Regions from separate parts of the Rhodoferax potami genome, predicted to be linked through region 1. Evidence: predicted binding sites of a transcription regulator. Region 1 holds the regulator's gene; each other region holds the start of a gene.

Region 1 (6,951 bases):
ACCAGTCATTTAATCAGGGCGAAGGCAGTTTAGAAAATTTCCCGGAAATTTGTGATCAGCTTGTAAAGCTCTGGCCGTCGAAAGAGGCACTGTCCCTCATCGAGTCTTACCTCGTACGCACGTCTGGTTCAAAGTCTGATATGCGGTTTGAGCTGGAAGCCTTCAAAGAACTATTGCTCTTGCATGCTGTCTGCAATCGCTTGGTGCATGCGCTGGATGGCGCTCCACTGTCATTCAGCGCGAACAGGTTGTCGTCCGAAAATGCGTTCGAAGTCCCCACGGGCCCGGGCCCCGTTTCTTCCGGCATCCCCTCGGCGTATCAATCGGGCAACTCTGTAGATTTCGAGCTCGACATCACAGAAGACTCTCAGAAGGCAGCTCCTTCAGAGGTCGACAACTTGATCGACTTTGATCTGCCTCCGCTGGACAGTAAAAAAACCAGTCTGTGATTTCCCTCTCCCGGTCGTGAGGGGTGGTATCTAGCGTCGGACTTGAAGGGCGCCCGGGTTGACGATATTGCTGGGTGTGCCTTTGATGTAGTTGATGACATTGTCAAAAGCCGCACTGAAATACATTTCGTAGCTGTCTTGCTCCACATACCCGATGTGGGGGGTACAGATGCAGTTTTCCAGACGAAGCAAGGCGTGGCCCTGAAGAATGGGTTCCGCTTCAAAAACATCGACCGCCGCCAGGCCGGGACGTCCTCGATTCAGCGCACCAATGAGCGCATCAGTTTCAATCAGCTCAGCCCTTGAGGTGTTCACAAACAGTGCGGTGGGTTTCATGTTCGCCAAGTCTGACGCTGTGACGATGTTCCGAGTCGCATCAGATAGCCGGAGGTGAATAGACAAGACGTCGCTGCTGGCAAAGAACGACTCTTTATCTGGTGCAGCTGCGTAACCATTTTGAACAGCCTTGTCTCGAGACTCTTGGCTTCCCCAGACGCTCACTTGCATTCCAAACGCTTTGCCGAAGTCGGCGACCAGTTGGCCGATTCGCCCGTAGCCCCAAATTCCCAAGGTCTTGCCGCGCAATACGTTTCCGAGCCCAAAGTTCGGCGGCATCGATCCGGCCTTGAGCCCCGATTGTTGCCACGCGCCATGTTTGAGGTTACCGATGTACTGAGGCAGGCGCCGCATCGAGGCCATGATCAAGGCCCAAGTCAACTCGGCAGGGGCAACGGGCGAGCCTAAACCCTCGCATACAGCGATGCCTCTCTCAGTGCAAGCTTGGACATCGATGTGCGCGCCTACGCGGCCCGTTTGGGCAATGAGCTTCAGCCTAGGCAGTTTCTCCACCAGGGCACGCGTGATCTGGGTGCGTTCTCTCACCAGAACAATGACATCCGCATCCTTGAGGCGTACTGAGAGCTGGCCAATTCCTTTGACGGTGTTGGTGTAAACCTTTGCTTGATAGGCATCCAGCTTGGCAGCGCAATCCAATTTGCGAACCGCATCTTGGTAATCGTCAAGAATCACAATGTTCATACCCAACATTGTGCCTTGTTGACACGCCACCAAGTCGCTCGGCTGAACGTGTAATCTATGGAGCTTCAGCGGCTGCAAGCCGATCTAGTTCGGCGCACACGTCTGCCATGCGTCCCGAAATCACCATTCTTCCGACGTGCGCTGTTGGTTGACCTTGCTCGACCAATCGCACGATCCGCAATGGTCTGGTTTGTACTGGTTTTGGGGCCCTGGCGCACGCTACGGTTGCGGTGGATGCTATCGAATTGATAGCGTTGGCAACCTTGGATGACGCCGCGAAGGGGCGTCTTGTGCGGGTAATGCAGTGTGACGTGGAAGGGGCAGAAAACCAGTGATTCGGAGCCCATTGGCTCAGGAGACTGAGTGCAAGCGTGCTAATGGTCATACGGTGCTCCTGTTCACATCAACATCGTGTTACGAATCAGGCCAACGGCAAGACCTTCGACTTCGAAAGGCTCACCAGGCTCCACCACGATGGTCTGGTAATCCGGGTTCTCTGCATGCAACTCGATCAGGTGCTTGTTGCGGCGAAAGCGCTTGACGGTGACTTCTTCGCCCAAGCGGGCCACGATGATCTGACCATTTTTTGCATCTTTGGTCGCCTGGACCGCCAGTAGGTCCCCATCCATGATGCCGGCATCGCGCATCGACATACCGCGCACTTTCAGCAAGTAATCCGGTTGCCGCTGAAAGAGGCTGTTTTCTACGTAATAGGTTTGGTCCACGTGTTCCTGCGCCAGGATCGGTGAGCCTGCGGCAACGCGCCCGACCAAGGGCAGGGCTAGCTGGGTCAGACCAGGTAAGGGGAGAGAGAACTGCTTGATGCGTGACTCTTGGATAGACCGTAGGGCGTCGCTTTTGAGGCGAATCCCGCGGGAGGTGCCGCTCACCAGCTCGATCACCCCTTTGCGGGCCAAGGCTTGCAGATGCTCTTCCGCTGCGTTGGCAGACTTGAAGCCCAATTCACTGGCGATTTCTGCCCGTGTGGGTGGCGCGCCTGTACGCGCAATGGCACTTTGAATCAGATCAAAAATCTGTTGTTGCCGGGCTGTGAGTTTAGGACTTTCGAGCATACTGACTCCTTGGTAACTGTAGAGGCTGTGTGTGCATACACACTGTTTTCTTATCCAGTAACTGTATTTTCAACCAGTTTTTTGAATTTGGCAAGGGCAGTGGAAATGGCAACAAAGCGAGTCGTTTTTTTGGGAACAGGTGGAACGATTGCAGGGCGGGCCGGCAATGCGGCCGATAACGTGGGGTACCGCGCCGGTGAGGTTCCTGTGGCAGATATCTTGGCTGCGATTGCCGGTATGCCTGAGCGACTCCAAGGGGCCGCGTTGGGCAGCGAACAGATTGCGCAAGTCGATAGCAAGGATATGGACTGGAGTGTTTGGCAATCACTGGTCCATGCTTGCCATCGCAACCTTCAAGACGAAGAGGTGGCGGGCATTGTCATTACCCATGGCACCGATACGATCGAGGAGACGGCGTACTTTTTGCAACTCGCGCTGGCCAATTGCCTTAATGGCAAGCCCGTGGTGCTGACGTGTGCCATGCGCCCGGCCAGCGCCTTGACACCCGATGGGCCGCAGAACGTCTTGGATGCGGTGTCTGTCGCCCTTCATCCCGCGGCCAGGGGGGTGATGGTCGTGTGTGCGGGAGCTGTGCATGCGGCCCAACACGTACAAAAAGCGCACACCTACCGCGTCGATGCCTTTGATTCAGGCGATGCAGGTCCCCTGGGATGGGTGGAGGAGGGCGCCGTACGTTGGACTTTCGCGTCTGATACTTCGTCCAGCATGCTGGCTCAGCGTTTGCCTGAGTGGGTTGATGCCACTCCCCCCCGAGTGGAGGTGGTGATGAACTACGCAGGTGCCGGCGCGCACGTGATCCAAGCGGTGCTGAATGCCCGTGACAGCGATCCAGTGCCCTTGGCAGGCTTGGTGGTGGCGGGAACTGGTAACGGAACCGTGAACGAGGCCCTACAGGCCGCTCTGGTGCGCGCTGCAGGTTTAGGCGTGCAGGTTGTGCTAGCCAGTCGATGTGCGAGGGGGGGCGTGGTGCGCAGCGAAGCGCCGGGCACTGGCTTGCGCGTCTACCCAGGGCTCTCTGCGGTGAAGGCGCGCGTGCAATTAATGTGCGACTTACTGGCGTAAAAAAAGCCGCTGAAGCGGCTTTTTCGTGAGGTTTGCGGCCCTTATTTGGACAATGCTTCCAGCACCCGTGAGGTGATGTCGGACACATCGCCCATTCCGCTGATGGCACGGTAGCGGGGCGCGGTAGCGGGCTCGTTCTGCGCCCAGGTTGAGTAGTACTCCACCAGTGGACGGGTTTGGGCGCTGTAGACCTCCAGGCGCTTTTTGACTGTTTCTTCCTTGTCATCGTCCCGTTGGATCAGGGGCTCGCCGGTGACATCGTCCTGGCCTTCGGCTTTGGGCGGATTGAACTTCACGTGGTAGGTGCGTCCGGAGGCGGGGTGCGAGCGGCGACCGCTCATGCGCTCAATGATGGCCTCGAACGGTACGTCGATCTCCACCACATAGTCCAAAGCAACGCCCGCGGCCTTCATGGCATCTGCCTGGGGGATGGTCCGTGGGAATCCGTCAAACAAGAAGCCGTTGGCGCAATCGGGCTGGGTCAGGCGCTCTTTCACCAGGTTGATGATGAGCTCGTCGCTGACCAGTCCGCCGGATGCCATGACCGCTTGGGCTTGCAGGCCCAAGGGTGTGCCGGCCTTCACGGCAGCACGCAGCATGTCGCCGGTGGAAATTTGGGGAATTCCGTACTTTTGGCAGATGAAAGTCGCTTGCGTACCTTTACCAGCGCCTGGTGCGCCCAACAGAATCAGTCTCATGAATACCTCGGATTGAAAGAAAAGCCAGCGCGTCTCCGTGGGCGCTTGCTTCAGCGCGCTTTTTATGGACGGGCGATTAGCCTTGGAGAATATCACGCCCTAACCGGTGCGGAACTTACAGCGCGCCACAGTATCAGGCGGTCAGTTGGCGAGGATGATGCGTCTCACGCGTTCAAGGTCTTCCGGGGTGTCAACACCGGGGCCTGGCGCTGTCTGGCTGACATGCACCGCGATGCGGTGACCATGCCACATGGCGCGGAGCTGCTCCAGGGCCTCGGTGACCTCTATGGGGGCTTGCGGCAGGGAAGGGAAGGTCCGCAAGAAGCCTACCCGGTAAGAGTAGATTCCGACGTGGCGCAGCGGCGCCGGGTCGGGCAATGTGTGGATGCCTTGGGCAAATCCATCCCGCCACCAGGCGATAGGTGCGCGGCTGAAGTACATTGCCAATCCGGCGGCATCGGTGACCACTTTGACCACATTGGGGTTCGTAAAGTCCGCCACTTCTTGGATGGGATGTGCGGCGGTGCCCATCGTGGCAACTGGGTGGGTTTCCAGCAGGCTCGCAACCGCAGACACCAGCGAGGTGTCAATCAGGGGCTCATCTCCTTGCACATTGACCACAATATCGTCATCCGCCAGACCCAAGAGGCTGCAGGCTTCTGCGAGACGGTCACTGCCCGAGGGGTGGTCCACTCGGGTGAGCAGGCACTCTATGCCATGCGCTTGGCAGGCACTCAGGATGCTGGCGTCGTCAGCCGCAACGACCACGCGCACGTCGGCCGATAACCCGGCCTTTACCCTTTCCGCAACGCGGACCACCATCGGTAGCCCGCCGATGTCTACCAAGGGTTTGTTGGGCAGACGGGTGGAAGCCAGACGCGCCGGGATCAGCACTGTGTAGACCATATCACCCCTCCAGTTCTGCGTCGCTCAATACCCGAGCTTCGTTCTCCAGCAACACCGGAATGCCGTCCCGCACGGGGTAGGCAAGGCGAGCGCTCCGGGAAATCAGCTCTTGCTTATCGCGGTCGAATTCGAGGGGCCCTTTGGTGACGGGGCAAACCAGTAGTTCAATGAGTCGTGTGTCCATGGGGGAATGATACCGAGGCGTGGGTCATGTCTTGGAGCGCTGTGTCCAGCGCAGCCAGAAAATCAGGAGGCAGGGTTTGAATCAGCGGGACTGACCATGCGTCCGGCCAGTGCTGCCAGAGTTTGGTGGCGTCTTTTTCTGTGCAAATAAGCACTTTACCCCCGTATTCATTGCGCGAGCAGCTATGAAAATCATAGTGATCCGGCAGAGCGTCGGTACTTGCCAGCGTGAGCCCTTGGGCGCGCAGCATGCTGAAAAAAATCTCGGGTTGTGCAATGCCTGCCACCGCATGCAACGGCAGCTGACTGTGCTGTAGCGTAGTCAGGGGCATTGTCTGCCCGGCGGCGTTGATGGCCGTGGTCGCCAAAGACCGCTGGGCCAAAAAACCCGGCAGGGTGTTGGTGCCGGTATGGAGCGTCAATGTCCGGCTCTCGGCTTGACCTGCAGTAGCTACCAGCGCGCGTGGCCAGGCTTGGCGTAGCGGGCCCGCTGGCAACAGGCCACCGTTTCCGAGGCCGCGGGCATCAAATACGCAGATCTCGATATCCCGGCGCAGGCGGTAATGCTGCAATCCGTCGTCACACACGATGTGGGTTGTGCCGGGGTACAGGTCGAGCAAGCGGCGCCCGGCCGCCACGCGATCGCGGCCCACCACCACTGGCACGCCGCTTTTGCGGTGCATCAGCAAAGGCTCGTCGCCCACGAGCGCGGCCGGGCTGTCTTGGGTGACAGGCGTTGGCTCCTGATGGCTTCCGCCATAGCCCCGCGAAACAATGCCGGGCCGGTGCCCTTGCGCCAGCAGGTGGGCTACCACTCCGAGCACGGTGGGGGTTTTGCCTGCGCCACCCACAATCACGTTACCCACCACGATCACCGGGACGGGCAGCGCGCTGCTCTGGAGCAGTCCTGCGCGGTAGGCGGCGCGTTGCAGGCCCGTGAGAGCGCCATAAATCAGGGAGATAGGGGTCAGGGCCCCACGCACCCATCCACCGGAAACCCAGGCCCGGGTGATGGCCGCCTGGACTGCGGGCAGCATGGTTTATTTGCCACCGTTTCCGGAGGACTGGGTCGCGAAGGTGATTTGATTCATTCCCGAGCGGCGGGCGGCTTCCATGACAGTCACCACGGCTTGGTGCCGTGCACTTGCATCTGCACTGATGATGATGACGGTGTCTTTGCCCGCCTTTGCATTCTCGATGAGGGCCATGGAGAGGGCCTCTGTGCTGCGGCCTGCTACCACCTGTTTGTTGATGCTGTAGGCGCCATCTGCGCTGACCGCTACGATCAGTTCTTTGGGGTAATCGCGCTGCGCATCCGCATCCGCGACCGGCAGCTTGAGTTGGAGCTCGGTGAACTTGCTGTAGGTGGTCGACAACATCAAGAAAATAAGGATCACCAACAACACGTCAATGAAGGGGATCAGGTTGATCTCAGGCTCTTCCTGATGGCGGCGCCGGAAGTTCATGGATGCGTCCTTCTTCACTTGCGCAGTGCTTTGAGGTGGCGCACCAGATGCTCAG
Region 2 (6,951 bases), 1.7 Mb from region 1:
ACCAGAGGCGCTTTCTCGCGGCAACACACACAAACCGACAGACGTAAAAAAGCCCGGTGCTTAGACCGGGCTCCTGTCCATTCCCTGCAAATGGAGGGCAGCAGGGTTGGCGTGCTGATTACAGCAAGGCCTTCAACAGTTTTGCCATCTCAGAAGGGTTACGAGTCACTTTGAAACCGCACTCTTCCATCACCGCCAGCTTCGCGTCTGCAGTATCTGCACCACCGGAGATCAAAGCACCCGCGTGGCCCATGCGCTTTCCGGGAGGCGCTGTCACACCAGCAATAAAGCCAACAACTGGCTTCTTCATGTTCAGCTTGCACCAACGTGCAGCTTCAGCTTCGTCAGGTCCACCGATTTCGCCGATCATGATGACCGCATCGGTATCAGGATCATCGTTGAAAGCTTGCATCACATCGATGTGCTTCAGGCCGTTGATCGGGTCACCGCCGATGCCGACAGCAGAAGACTGACCCAGACCGATTTCGGTCAACTGAGCCACAGCTTCGTAAGTCAATGTACCGGAACGGGACACCACGCCGATACGGCCTTTGCGGTGAATGTGACCGGGCATGATGCCGATCTTGATTTCATCGGGAGTGATCAAACCGGGGCAGTTGGGTCCCAACAGCAGCGTCTTCTTGCCGCCGGCAGCTTCTTTGGCCTTCATGCGGTTGCGCACTTCCAACATGTCCTTGACCGGAATGCCTTCAGTAATGCAAATCGCGAGGTCCAAATCGGCTTCAACAGCTTCCCAGATGGCAGCAGCAGCGCCCGCTGGCGGCACGTAGATCACCGACACGGTTGCACCGGTTTGACCGGCAGCTTCCTTGACGGAGGAGTAGATTGGAATGTTGAAAATCGACTCGCCAGCCTTCTTGGGGTTCACACCCGCTACGAAGCAGTTCTTGCCGTTTGCGTATTCCTGGCATTTTTCAGTGTGGAACTGGCCGGTCTTGCCGGTAATGCCTTGGGTAATGACTTTGGTGTCTTTGTTGATAAAAATCGACATGGTGATTCCTTAGCGGGCTTTGACGGCTGCGACAACTTTTTCGGCCGCTTCGGCCATGCTGTCGGCGCTGATGATGGGCAAACCGGACTCGGCCAACATCTTCTTGCCGAGGTCTTCGTTGGTACCCTTCATACGCACCACCAAAGGCACAGACAGGTTCACTGCCTTGCAAGCAGTAATCACGCCGGTGGCAATGGTGTCGCACTTCATGATGCCGCCGAAGATGTTGACCATGATGGCCTCGACCTTGGGGTTCTTCAACATGATCTTGAAGGCTTCTGTCACCTTCTCGGGGGTTGCACCGCCGCCCACGTCCAAGAAGTTGGCAGGCTCAGCGCCGTACAACTTGATGGTGTCCATGGTGGCCATGGCCAAACCAGCGCCGTTCACCAGGCAGCCGATGTTGCCATCCAAGCTGATGTAGGCGAGATCGAACTTAGAAGCTTCCACTTCGGCCGCGTCTTCTTCGTCCAAATCGCGGTAAGCCACGATTTCAGGGTGACGGAACAGGGCGTTCGGATCGAAGTTGAACTTCGCGTCCAGGGCCATCACATTGCCCTTGCTGTCGCAGTTCAGGGGGTTGATTTCCACCAGGGACGCATCGGTGTCCATGTAGCACTTGTAGAGCTTGGCGAAAATGTCCACGGCTTGGTCCACGGAAGCACCAGTCAAGCCGATGGCTGCAGCCACCTTCTTGCTCTGCTCGGTGGTAATGCCGGTCAGGGGGTCAATCATCTCAGTGATGATTTTCTCGGGGGTGGAGTGGGCCACTTCCTCGATGTCCATGCCGCCTTCGCTGGATGCGATCAGGGCGACTTTTTGTGTAGCGCGGTCTGTCACCAGCGACACATAGAGTTCGTTCTTGATGTCAGCGCCGTCTTCGATGTACAAGCGGCGGACCTTTTGGCCTTCTGGGCCGGTCTGGTGTGTCTTGAGCTGCATGCCCAGGATTTCGGTGGCGAGGCGCTTGACATCGTCAATCGACTTGGCAACCTTCACGCCGCCGCCCTTGCCGCGACCACCTGCATGGATTTGTGCCTTGACAACCCAAACTGGGCCACCGAGTTTTTGAGCGGCTTCCACCGCTTCTTGCACTGTGAAAGCCGGAATGCCGCGGGGAACGGGCACACCGAATTGACGCAAGATTTCCTTGCCTTGGTACTCGTGAATCTTCATGACGTCTCTCTTTGGGACAGGACTATGTTCACCGTGTGGTAACGAGGATGTAATCACCACGCGGCACTGGACACATCAACCCGCGAATGTATCATGCTGCGACGCACAATACTGGTGCGAGGCTTACAGCTGGTGCATTCCGGGTCGGTCATGCTCCATGCAGCGCGCAGTTTGAAGCACATTATTTGCCCCTTGCTTACACCATGAAAAAAATCTTTATCGACGGCGAAGCCGGCACTACCGGCCTCCAGATCCGCGAACGTTTGCAGACCATGCCGCAGGTCGCACTCATCAGCATCGACCCCGCGCTGCGCAAAGATCCGCAGGCCAAACGTGCGCTGATTGCCGAGGCAGATCTGGTGATTTTGTGCCTGCACGACGATGCCGCCAAGGACACGGTTGCCATGATCGACGCCATGGAGCGCGAGACAGGTCAACCGGGCCCGCGCATCATCGATGCCTCTACTGCACACCGGGTCGACCCGACCTGGGTCTATGGTTTTCCGGAGCTTGCCGCAACCCAGCGCGATGCCGTGATCCAGGCCCGCCGCGTGAGCAACCCAGGCTGCTACGCCACTGGTGCCATCGCACTGCTGCGCCCCTTGATCGATGCCGGATTGTTGCCGGCCGACCACCCGGTTTGCCTGCCTTCGGTCAGTGGCTATTCCGGCGGCGGTCGCGCGATGATCGAGGCTTACGAACAAGGGAGCGCAGCACCTTTTGAGCTCTACGCACTGGGCCTGAAGCACAAGCACATTCCTGAAATCATGCAATACACCGGCCTGACCCGCAGGCCCCTGTTTGTGCCCTCGGTCGGGAATTTCATTCAGGGCATGCTGGTACAGCTCCCACTGCATCTCGACACATTGCCCGGCAAGCCAACCGCACAAGCCCTGCACGACGCATTGGCGCACCATTACGCCGGCAGTCAATGGGTGAGCGTGGAGCCAGCCACCGCGGATTTGAAATTGGATGCCGTGGCCCTCGCAGACACCAACAAGCTCGAACTCCGGGTGTTCGCCAACGACGCTGCCGCCGATGGCTTTGCCCATGCGGTGCTGGTAGCCCGGTTGGACAACCTGGGCAAGGGTGCCAGCGGCGCTGCGGTGCAAAACCTGCAGCTGATGCTGGGCTTGTAAGGCTTACAGCCCCTCGTCGTCCCCGCCACCGGACACCACACGGTGGATGGTGTCACCGCCAAAGCCCCGGCTGGCCAGAAAGCGCATCTGCTTGGCCCGCTCAGCCGCATCTTGCGGTTGAGCACCAAACTTTTTGCGCCAGACTTCGCGGGCCCGCTCCAGCTCGGTGCTGCGCAAGGCAGCCACCGCCTCGGCCACCGCGTCGGGAGCGAGCCCTTTCGATTGAAGCTCCTGCTTGATGCGAGACGCCCCCATCTTGCCCGCCCTCCGGTAGACCACCGAGCCGATCACACGGTCTTCATTGATGAAGTCTTTAGCGGTGAGCGCGTCCAGCACCCGGGCCAAGGCGCCGGGCTCCTCCTCGTAGCGCTGGAGCTTGCGCTCCAGCTCTGCGCGCGAGTGCTCCCGGGTACTGAGCAGCCGCAAGGCCCTGCCGGTGAGTGAGAGTGCTTGAACTGCCACAGCCTGACTTCTTCTTATTTTGCTACTAAATTAATAGCTGCTAGCGCATATTTAATGAGGGCTAGCGGCCGATTTGACACTTATTCCGGCTTGTCCGCTTTGTCTGCCTTTTTGCCTTTGGGCTTGGCATCAGGCTCTGCGACTGGCAGCAAAGGAATACCCAAGGACAAGCGCACCTTATTCTCAATCTCCACCGACAAGTCAGGGTTCTCACGCAAAAACTCGCGGGCGTTGTCACGGCCTTGGCCGATTTTTTCACCTTGGTAGGCATACCAGGCACCGGACTTTTCCAGAATGCCGGCGGTCACGCCCATGTCGATGATTTCGCCGTGTCGGCTGATGCCTTCCCCAAACAGGATGTCGAACTCCGCCGTCTTGAACGGGGGGCTGACCTTGTTCTTGACCACTTTGACTTTGGTCTCGTTACCGATGGCCTCTTCGCCCTTCTTGATCGTGCCGGTACGGCGGATGTCAAGGCGCACAGAGGCGTAAAACTTCAGCGCATTGCCACCGGTGGTGGTTTCGGGCGAGCCGAACATCACGCCAATCTTCATGCGGATCTGGTTGATAAAGATGACCATGCAGTTGGTCTTCTTGATGTGGGCAGTGAGCTTGCGCAACGCTTGGCTCATCAGGCGGGCTTGCAGGCCGGGCAGGCTGTCGCCCATTTCACCTTCGAGTTCGGCCTTCGGGGTCAGGGCGGCCACCGAGTCCACAATGATCAGGTCCACCGCGCCGGAGCGCACCAGGCTGTCCACAATTTCAAGAGCCTGCTCACCGGTGTCAGGCTGGCTGATCAGCAGGTCTTGCAGGTTCACACCCAGCTTCTGGGCGTATTGGATGTCCAACGCGTGCTCGGCATCCACGAAGGCGCACTGGCCGCCTTGCTTTTGCATTTCGGCCACGACTTGCAGCGTCAAGGTGGTTTTACCGGAAGACTCTGGGCCATAGATTTCCACCACACGGCCACGCGGCAGGCCGCCCACGCCCAAAGCGATGTCCAACCCCAAAGAGCCGGTGGACACGACCTGAATGTCTTCAATCACCTCGCCCTCGCCCAAGCGCATGATGGTGCCCTTGCCGAATTGCTTTTCAATCTGCGCAAGCGCCACTTGAAGGGCTTTGGCCTTTTCTGCGTTGGCGGCGGGGTTCTTCACTGCGTCCATGGGAATCTCCTGAAAAATCAAGGGTGGGGTGACTGTTTATCCATCTGTCATTAACAACAGGCTGGATGCTTGAACAGTAGTCTAAGCGCCCTATTAAATTCAAACAAGCCGATATTTAGTCAGTTTGCATTACCATTTACCCCATGTCGATTCCCGCCTCTCTCGAACCCTGGCGCAGCAACCACGTCGGTCATTGGTTGCGACTGGCGCTGGAGCGCTTTGATGCCAGAGTCCTCGAGCTCATGGCTCGTCACACCGCAGCACCCTTGGGTTTGGCCAACCTCGCTGCCCGCGGGCAGGTCGGGGCAGCCCATATTCACATCACCCGGCACCTCGAAATCCAGGGCAGCCGCCTCACCGACCTTGCCACCCGCGCCGGCATGACCAAACAGGCCATGACCACCCTGGTAAACCAATGTGAGGCCTGGGGCATGGTGGAGCGCACCGACGACACGAGCGATGCCCGTGCCAAGCACATCCGCTTCACTGCCACCGGGATGGCATGGCTGCAGGCGTATCAAGATGCCGTGGCCCAAGCCCAGGATGAGCTGCAACAAGCAGTCGGCCCCGAGGTCGCCACGGTGATCCATCTGGGATTGGAGGCCTACTGCGGCCATTGAGCCCGCCGCAGGCGGCCGCCTTGCACAGCAGCTGCACGCCTAGAATGGCGTCAAGCGGACACAGTGCCGCACCCTGCCAGGAGACACGCATGCGCATACTGATAGCTGAAGACGATCAAGTTCTGGCCGATGGCCTGTTACGCGCACTGCGCGGCGCGGGTGCAGCGGTAGACCATGTGGCCAGCGGCACCGAAGCCGACGCCGCGCTCATGACCAATACCGAATTCGACTTGTTGATTCTGGATTTGGGCCTACCAAAGATGCACGGCCTGGAAGTCCTCAAGAAACTGCGGGGCAGGGGATCCTCATTGCCCGTGCTGATCCTCACTGCTGCGGACAGCGTGGATGAGCGGGTCAAAGGCCTGGATTACGGCGCGGACGACTACATGGCCAAACCCTTCAGCCTGCAAGAGCTGGAAGCCCGGGTGCGCGCCTTGGTCCGCCGCGGCATGGGTGCGACGAGCAGCAGCATCAAACACGGCCCGCTCACCTACGACCAGGCCGGCCGGGTCGCCACCATCGACGGCAAGATGGTCGAACTCTCTGCCCGCGAACTCGGCCTCTTGGAGGTGCTGCTGCAGCGCGCAGGCCGCCTGGTTAGCAAAGACCAGCTGGTGGAGCGCCTGTGCGAATGGGGCGAAGAGGTGAGCAACAACGCCATCGAGGTCTATATCCACCGCCTGCGCAAGAAGATCGAAAAGGGTCCCATCCGCATCGCCACCGTACGCGGGCTGGGCTACTGCTTGGAAAAAATACCAGGATGAAAATATTCCAGCGGGAGCAACGCAGCCTGTTCGGGGAAATCCTCGACTGGATGCTAACCCCGCTGTTGCTGCTGTGGCCGGTGAGCTTGGTACTGACCTGGCTCGTTGCGCAGGGCATTGCCGGCAAGCCGTTTGACCGCGCCCTCGAATACAACGCCGGAGCCCTGGCCCAGCTGATTACCGTCAGCAAAGACCGGGTGCAGTTTGTGCTCCCTCTGCCTGCCCGCGAGCTACTCAGGGCAGACGATGCGGACACCGTCTACTACCAAGTCCTCGGCAGCCAGGGTGAGTACCTCAGCGGCGAAAAAGACCTGCCGGCGCCGCCCGACGACGACCGGGTACCGCAGGGCGAAGTCCGGATGCGGGAGCTGGACTACAAAGGGGTCGACCTGCGGGTCGCCTCCATGTGGGTGCGCACAAACATCCCCGGCGGCCGGCCAGCGCTGGTTCAAGTCGCAGAGACCATGGACAAACGCTCGGTCCTGGCGACCGAAATTGTCAAAGGGGTTATGCTGCCCCAGTTTGTCATCCTGCCTCTGGCGGTGCTGCTGGTCTGGTTGGCGCTGGTACAAGCGATCAAGCCCCTGAACCGCTTGGAAGAGCGCATCCGTG
Region 3 (6,951 bases), 2.2 Mb from region 1:
GGTGGCGGCTTCGCTCATCGAGCCCCAAGGGTCGCTGGGGAACGTGACCCATGAGGGCTGGCTGGCCTGGTGGTACCTGCTGGTGTTCGGCACGCTCGTGGCACTCAATGCCTACCTCTGGCTGCTGCAAAACACCACGGCTGCGGTGGCCGGCAGCTATTCGTTTGTGAACCCTGCTGTGGCCCTGGTGGTGGGTGTGGTGATTGGCAAGGAAGTGCTCACCGGCTGGGTGTTCCTGGCCCTGCCGCTGATTGCCGGTGCGCTCGCCATGATCATGTACGGCCCGGCCATTGTGGGCTGGCTGCGCAGCCGCACCGCCCGGTCATGAAAAGCCGGGCGTGAATGTCGGGGGCTAGCCCTCGAACAAGCGCTTTACACCGAGGTCAGCCCGCCGTCCACCGTGTGGGCCAGGCCGGTCACAAAGCTGGACGCATCCGAGCTGAGCCACAGCACCGCAGCGGCCACTTCGTCGGGCTCGCCAATGCGGCCAATCGGGTGGGCGCCTGCCACCGTGGCGGCGACCTTGGGGTCGGCTTGCACGGCGCGCTCCAGCATCACCGTGCGGATCACGCCGGGGCACACCGCGTTCACGCGAATGCCTTTGCGCCCGTACTCCACCGCGGCGGATTTGGTGAGGCCAATCACCGCATGCTTGCTCGCGCTGTAGGTCGACATCTTGGGCGCGCCCACCAGCCCGGCCACCGATGCAGTGTTCACGATGGCGCCGCCACCTTGGGCGAGCATCTGCGCAATCTGGTACTTCATGCACAGCCACACGCCCTTGACGTTCACGCCCATGATGCGGTCGAAGGTGGCTTCTTCGCAGTCGGCCAGGCGCATGTGTTCTTCTTCAATGCCGGCGTTGTTGAAGGCGCAGTCCAGCCGCCCGAAGTGCGCCACCACTTGAGTCACCATGGCTTGCACCTGCGCGGCCTGCATCACATCCGCCGCAATGAACAGCGCCTCGGCCCCCAGCGCTTTGACCTGCGCCGTGGTTTCTTCACCTGCTGCCACGTCGCGGTCGGTTACCGCTACCTTGGCGCCTGCACGCGCAAACGCCAGCGCACTGGCCCGCCCAATGCCACCGCCACCGCCGGTGACTAGCACTACTTTGTTGTCAAACCGAATGTCCATGGAATGCCCCTTGCCGCAAAAAAAGGCATCTTAGGCCGCGGTATGGCGCCGTGCCGCCGCTGGCGTAACCCGCGCGACAGTGCGCGGACCGAACCCGCCAGTGCCGGATACTCGGGGCACGTTTTTCACCGGAGTTATTGCTGTGCAAATCCAGTCCCATGAAGTCGACCTCTCCACCCCCACCGGCGTGATGCGCTGCTATGTGTACCGCCCCAAGGAGGCTGAGGGCGCAGCGCCCAAGCAGTACGCGGCCATCATTCTCTATTCCGAGATTTTTCAGCAGACCGGCCCCATTCGCCGCAGCGCGCAGATCATGGCCGGGCACGGCTTTGTGGTGGTGGTGCCCGAGGTGTTTCATGAGCTCAACCCCATCGGCACCGTGCTGGGCTATGACGACGCAGGGCGCGACAAGGGCAACGCCGACAAAGTAGCCAAGACACTGGAAGCGCACGACGGTGATGCGCAAGCCATCATCGACCACCTGCAGACGCTGCCGTATTGCTCGGGTCGCGTGGGCGCCATGGGCTTTTGCTTAGGGGGCGGCCTGGCCTATCGCGCGGCTATGCACCCGGCCATCAGCGCCACGTCCTGCTTTTATGCCACCGACATCCATTCCGGCATGGTGCCCTCCAGCGCAGGCAATGACAGCCTGACCCGCACGCCCGAAATCAAAGGTGAGCTGCAAATGATCTGGGGCAAGCAAGACCCCCACATCCCGCCCGAAGGCCGTGCGCTGGTCTACAGCACTTTGGTGAAAGCCGGTGTGAACTTCACATGGCACGAGTTCAACGGCGTGCACGCCTTCATGCGAGACGAAGGCGAGCGCTATGACGCGGAGCTGCAGCTGCTGGGTTACCAGATGGCGATTGGCATGTTCAGGCGGGTGCTGTACTAAGCGGGGAATCAGGCAGAAGGGATGAGCTTCAACCCGCGCAGTTGCTGCTCCAGTTCCGCCATGCTGCCCCACGGCAAGATGGGGGAGTTCTGACGCTCATCCGGTGGATTGGCGGGCAAGGACTCTGACCATCCACCGCAGCCCATCAAGGGCAGAAGCGGCCTCTTGTGCAGCCAGGCCAGGCAGACTTCAGAGATCGTGCCGGCACGGCCGCCGATGACCAGACAGGCATCGCCCGCCAGCGCCATGAGGAGGTTTCGCGCATCCCCCATGCCGCACGGCACGACGACTGTCGCTGGCCAGTCGGGTGGCGGCATTTCGTCGGGCGGCACGATGCTGAGCACAAGCCCTCCCGCGGCGATGGCGCGTTCAGCTGCCACACGGGTAGCAGGGCTGCCGCAGCCGCTGACCAGCGTAATACCGTGACGCGCCAGCAGGGCACCGGCCTGGCCGGCTAGCTCATAAGCGGCGGAGCCGGGTTCGGCACTACCGAGAATGCAGACTTGTGGTTTGCGGATGGACGTGGTTTGCAATCGGAACTCCTTGAGAGTGAGGTGCGTTGCTTGTTTCGCAGCGTCACCTAACCATTATGTAAGTGCAGTGCCTGGGTGCATGGCTGACGTCTGCTTTGCAGAATTTGTATCTCTTTTATATACTGTATTTTTGTACAGTTTAAATGCTAGCCCCCAAGCCCAAAAAGCCCCAGCCGCCGGTAGCCGCCCCAGCGCCCGCCTACGCCGAGCTGCATTGCCTGTCCAATTTCAGCTTCCAGCGCGGTGCCTCGCAGCCGGAAGAGTTGGTGGAGCGGGCGCACCGGCTCGGGTATGCGGCGCTGGCCATCACGGACGAGTGTTCGGTGGCAGGGGTGGTACGTGCGCATGGCGAGGCGCAGCGCTTGGGGCTGCAGCTGCTGCCGGGGGCAGAGTTTGCGGTGCCTTACCCGGCTGCGCCGGGTGGTGTGGCCGCGGGCGCCAGCTTCACCGTGGTGGTGTTGCCGCACAACCTGCAGGGCTGGGGCAACCTGTGCGAGTTCATCACCCGCGCGCGCAGGGCGGCGCCCAAGGGCGACTACCGGGTCGCCTGGTTGGGGCAGCCGGATGCCTCGCCCTGGCACACGCTGCGGCATTGCGAGGTGCTGCTGCATCTGCCCCTTGCTATCAAAACAGAAGCTGCTTGCGCAATAGCGATGAGCGCTAGAGGCCTTTTTGGTACTCATTGTTGGTTGGCGGTCACTGCGGATCTGGGCGGCATGCAGGCTTTGGAGCGGTCACATTGGCAGCAGATTGCGGCGGTGAGCGGGCTGGCCCCTATTGCCACCGGGCAGGTGCGCATGCACACCCGCTCGCGTAAGCCGCTGCACGATGTGCTGACCGCCGTGCGCTGCGGCCTGCCGGTGGCGCAGTGCGGCTTTGCGCTGCAGGCCAATGCCGAGCACCACCTGCGCAGTCGTGCCCGGCTAGCGGCCTTGTTCACGCCCGACGAGTTGGCTCACACGCTAGTGGTGGCGGGGCGCTGCAGCTTCACGCTGGATGCGCTGCGCTACCAGTACCCCATGGAGGCGGTGCTGCCCGGCCACACCCCGGCGCAGACCTTGCGCCAATACACCGAAGCCGGCGCCTTGGAGCGTTACCCGGCAGGTATGCCACCCAACGTGCGCACGCAGGTGGAGCATGAGCTGACGCTGATTGCCGACATGAAGTACGAGATGTACTTCCTCACCGTGCACGACCTAGTGCGCTTTGCGCGAGGGCGCGGCATCTTGTGCCAAGGGCGGGGCTCGGCGGCGAACTCGGCGGTCTGCTACTGCCTGGGCGTGACCGAGGTAGACCCCAGCCGCATGAACGTGCTGTTTGAGCGCTTCATCTCCAAGGAGCGCGACGAGCCACCCGATATTGATGTGGACTTTGAGCACCAGCGGCGCGAAGAAGTCATCCAGTACATCTACGCCAAATATGGCCGCGAGCGTGCCGCGATCACCGCTGTGGTGGCCAGCTATCGCCCGCGCAGCGCCTTGCGCGATGTGGGCCGGGCGCTGGAGATTCCCGAGGTGCTGATTACGGCCATGGCCAAGGAACACCCGGGCATGTACAGCCGTGCGGTGTTGGTGGAGCGGCTGCAGGTTGCTATCGAAAAAGTAGCTGCTTGCGCATATTCTGCGGGCACTAGAGGTGGTTTTGATTCAAAAGTGCAGGCTTGTGGTGCGGTAGGACAGAGCCAGAGCGGCAGGGCGCACAGCGCAGGTCAAGGAGGAGCCCGCAACGCGGGCGGGGGACACGGAGCTGGGCGCCCTGCCGCTCTGGCTCCCGCGGGTGGCGCTGCTGAGCATGGCCTGTTGGTGGACGGTTCACCTTTGCCGCCTTTGCGCCGCTTGCAACTCTGGCTGGACCTCGCCACGCAACTGCAAAATTTCCCCCGCCACCTGAGCCAGCACGTGGGCGGCTTTGTGCTCACGCAAGGCCCGTTGACGCGGCTGGTGCCGGTGGAGAACGCGTCCATGCCCGACCGCTCCGTCATTCAGTGGGACAAGGACGACCTGGACGCGGTGGGCCTGTTGAAGGTCGATGTGCTGGCCCTGGGCATGCTCAGCGCCATACGCCGCTGCCTGCACATGATCGGCCAGTGGCGTGGTGCGCCCTTGCGCATGCAGGACGTGCCTGCCGAAGACCCTGCCACCTACGCGATGATCTGCCAGGCCGATACGGTGGGTGTGTTCCAGATCGAAAGCCGGGCGCAGATGAGTATGCTGCCGCGCCTGAAGCCGCAGTGTTTTTACGACCTCGTGGTAGAGGTTGCTATCGTCCGACCAGGGCCGATTCAGGGCGGCATGGTGCACCCCTACCTGAAGGCTCGGGCTAATCCGCAAGCGGTGTCATATGAGTCGCCGGCCCTGAAGGAGGCTTTGAAGCGCACCTTGGGTGTGCCGATTTTTCAGGAGCAGGTGATGCAAATCGCCATGGCGGCTGCCGACTTCACCGCGGGCGAGGCCGACCAGCTGCGCCGCTCCATGGCGGCCTGGAAGCGCAAGGGCGGTGTGGGCAAGTTTTACGAACGGCTGGTGGGTGGCATGCTCAAGAACGGCTACACGCAGGAGTTTGCCGACACACTGTTCAAGCAGATTGAGGGCTTTGGCGAATACGGCTTCCCCGAGAGCCACGCGGCCAGTTTTGCGCTGCTGGTGTATGTGAGCTGCTGGCTCAAGCGGCATGAGCCAGCTTGCTTTCTGGCAGCCATGCTCAACAGCCAGCCGCTGGGCTTTTACGGCCCGGCACAGCTGGTGCAAGACGCCCGCCGCCATGGCGTGGAAGTGCGTGCGGTCGATGTGCTGCACAGCGCATGGGACTGCTCGCTGGAGCAGCCGAAAGTGCAGCACCCCGCTGCAAATGGATGGGCGCTGCAAACCCAACCCGCTATCCGCCTGGGGCTGCGCATGGTCAGCGGTTTACAGCAAGTGGTGGCAGAGCGCATCTGCGCTGCACGCGAAAAAGGTTCGTTCACCAGCACCCAGGATCTAGCTTTGCGCTGCGCCCTCGATGCAGGCGACCTCAAGGCGCTCGCCAGCGCCGATGCCCTCATCAGCCTCAGCGGTCACCGTCGCCAGCAGGTGTGGGACGCCTCCGCCCTGCGCCCCGCGCCCGTACTGCTGCAGGGCGTGCCGATTGAAGAAGATGTGTTGGCGCTGCCCCCGGCCGACGAGGGTGAAGAAGTGACCTTTGACTACGCCGCCACCGGCCTCACTTTGCGCTCCCACCCCTTGCAGCTATTGCGCGAGCAGCTATCAAAACAGAAGCTGCTCACTGCTGCTCAGATGCGCGATTACCCCAGCGGCCGGCTGGTGCGTGCCTGCGGCATCGTCACCGCGCGGCAGCAACCGGGCACCGCCAAAGGCGTGGTGTTTGTCACGCTGGAGGATGAGACGGGCAGCGTGAACGTCATCGTCTGGAAAGCGGTGAAAGAGCAGTTCCGCGACGCGGTTTACCGCGCCCGGCTGATGGCGGTCTACGGCGTGTGGCAGCGCGATGAGGCCACCGGCGGCCAAGTCCGCCATGTGATTGCCAAGCGCGTGGTGGACATGACGCACCTGCTGGGTGAACTGGCCACGACTAGCCGGGACTTTCATTGAGGGTGGGGGAGGGGTACAACGACATATCCACCCCGCAAGTGCCAGTGTCGGCCAGCCTGCGGCGGCTCCGATCAAGCCCAAGCTCTACAACCATCCCCACCCCGAGTGCACGCTGCTCTATCAAAACATGGCCAAGCACTTTGAGACTTGCTTGGAGTTGGCCAGCGCGGGCCAGTTCGACGGCCAAGGCAACCAGCGCACCCCCAAGCCCTACGTGCGCCAAGCATTCCGTAAATATCTGGACTGCGGCATTTTGCCAATGGCTTTGCCCGCGCCCGCTGTGGTGATTGCGGACACGACTACTTTGTCGCTTTCTCCTGCAAGGGCCGGGGAGTCTGCCCCGCGTGCAACACCCGGCGTATGGTGGAGGCGGCGCACCTGACGGATCACATTTTCCCGAGCCTGCCGGTGCGTCAGTGGGTGTTGTCAGTACCGAAGCGACTGCGTTGCTTAATGTAACGTGATGGGCCAGTACTCAATATGGTGCTGCGCCTCTTTGTAGGTCAGTTCGCCTTTTTCTACCTGATCAACCACACTGAGCTTAAAAGCCAGCGTGTAGTCGCGCTGCGTGCGCTTGATGCCTGATTCCATTTGTCTTGCCCTTTCTGAGATGAAAAGGTGTCAACTCATTTCAGGATGGGTCATGGACATAAAAAAAACCCGCTTCCGCGGGCATTTTTTTGCCGGATCGAAACGCGATCAGGCGGCTTGCTTCTGCTTGCGGTGACGGGCAGCAGCACCGAGCAGACCGAGTCCAGCCAGCATCATGGCGTAGGTTTCGGGTTCTGGAACCGGAGCGACA

What was found. Region 1 encodes LexA, which represses DNA repair genes until DNA is damaged. Its sites were predicted from a motif close to ACTGTATNNNNATACAGT; they were not measured.
Region 2: recA (recombinase RecA) is a predicted target of LexA. The motif match lies at 5,016-5,033, and genes of this name have one in related genera.
Region 3: RAE19_RS12625 (error-prone DNA polymerase) is a predicted target of LexA. The motif match lies at 2,684-2,701, and genes of this name have one in related genera.

What each region holds. Positions count from the first base shown of each region.
Region 1 covers NZ_JAVBIK010000001.1:385,429-392,379, reverse strand. Annotated here, with positions in the region: gene RAE19_RS01900 (type IV pilus assembly protein FimV) at 1-449, shown strand, start outside; gene RAE19_RS01895 (D-2-hydroxyacid dehydrogenase family protein) at 480-1,487, opposite strand; gene lexA (transcriptional repressor LexA) at 1,886-2,560, opposite strand; gene RAE19_RS01885 (asparaginase) at 2,666-3,643, shown strand; gene adk (adenylate kinase) at 3,685-4,341, opposite strand; gene kdsB (3-deoxy-manno-octulosonate cytidylyltransferase) at 4,483-5,247, opposite strand; gene RAE19_RS01870 (Trm112 family protein) at 5,249-5,431, opposite strand; gene lpxK (tetraacyldisaccharide 4'-kinase) at 5,412-6,467, opposite strand; gene RAE19_RS01860 (ExbD/TolR family protein) at 6,471-6,896, opposite strand; gene RAE19_RS01855 (MotA/TolQ/ExbB proton channel family protein) at 6,911-6,951, opposite strand, start outside.
Region 2 covers NZ_JAVBIK010000001.1:2,128,190-2,135,140, reverse strand. Annotated here, with positions in the region: gene sucD (succinate--CoA ligase subunit alpha) at 119-1,012, opposite strand; gene sucC (ADP-forming succinate--CoA ligase subunit beta) at 1,022-2,188, opposite strand; gene argC (N-acetyl-gamma-glutamyl-phosphate reductase) at 2,392-3,327, shown strand; gene recX (recombination regulator RecX) at 3,331-3,789, opposite strand; gene recA (recombinase RecA) at 3,870-4,955, opposite strand; gene RAE19_RS10210 (MarR family winged helix-turn-helix transcriptional regulator) at 5,099-5,575, shown strand; gene RAE19_RS10205 (response regulator) at 5,665-6,339, shown strand; gene RAE19_RS10200 (sensor histidine kinase) at 6,336-6,951, shown strand, end outside.
Region 3 covers NZ_JAVBIK010000001.1:2,619,522-2,626,472, forward strand. Annotated here, with positions in the region: gene RAE19_RS12605 (EamA family transporter) at 1-328, shown strand, start outside; gene RAE19_RS12610 (SDR family oxidoreductase) at 373-1,134, opposite strand; gene RAE19_RS12615 (dienelactone hydrolase family protein) at 1,277-2,029, shown strand; gene RAE19_RS12620 (Rossmann fold nucleotide-binding protein) at 2,038-2,562, opposite strand; gene RAE19_RS12625 (error-prone DNA polymerase) at 2,706-6,149, shown strand; partial or broken gene RAE19_RS12630 (transposase zinc-binding domain-containing protein) at 6,175-6,605, shown strand; gene RAE19_RS12635 (hypothetical protein) at 6,600-6,740, opposite strand; gene RAE19_RS12640 (FxDxF family PEP-CTERM protein) at 6,849-6,951, opposite strand, start outside.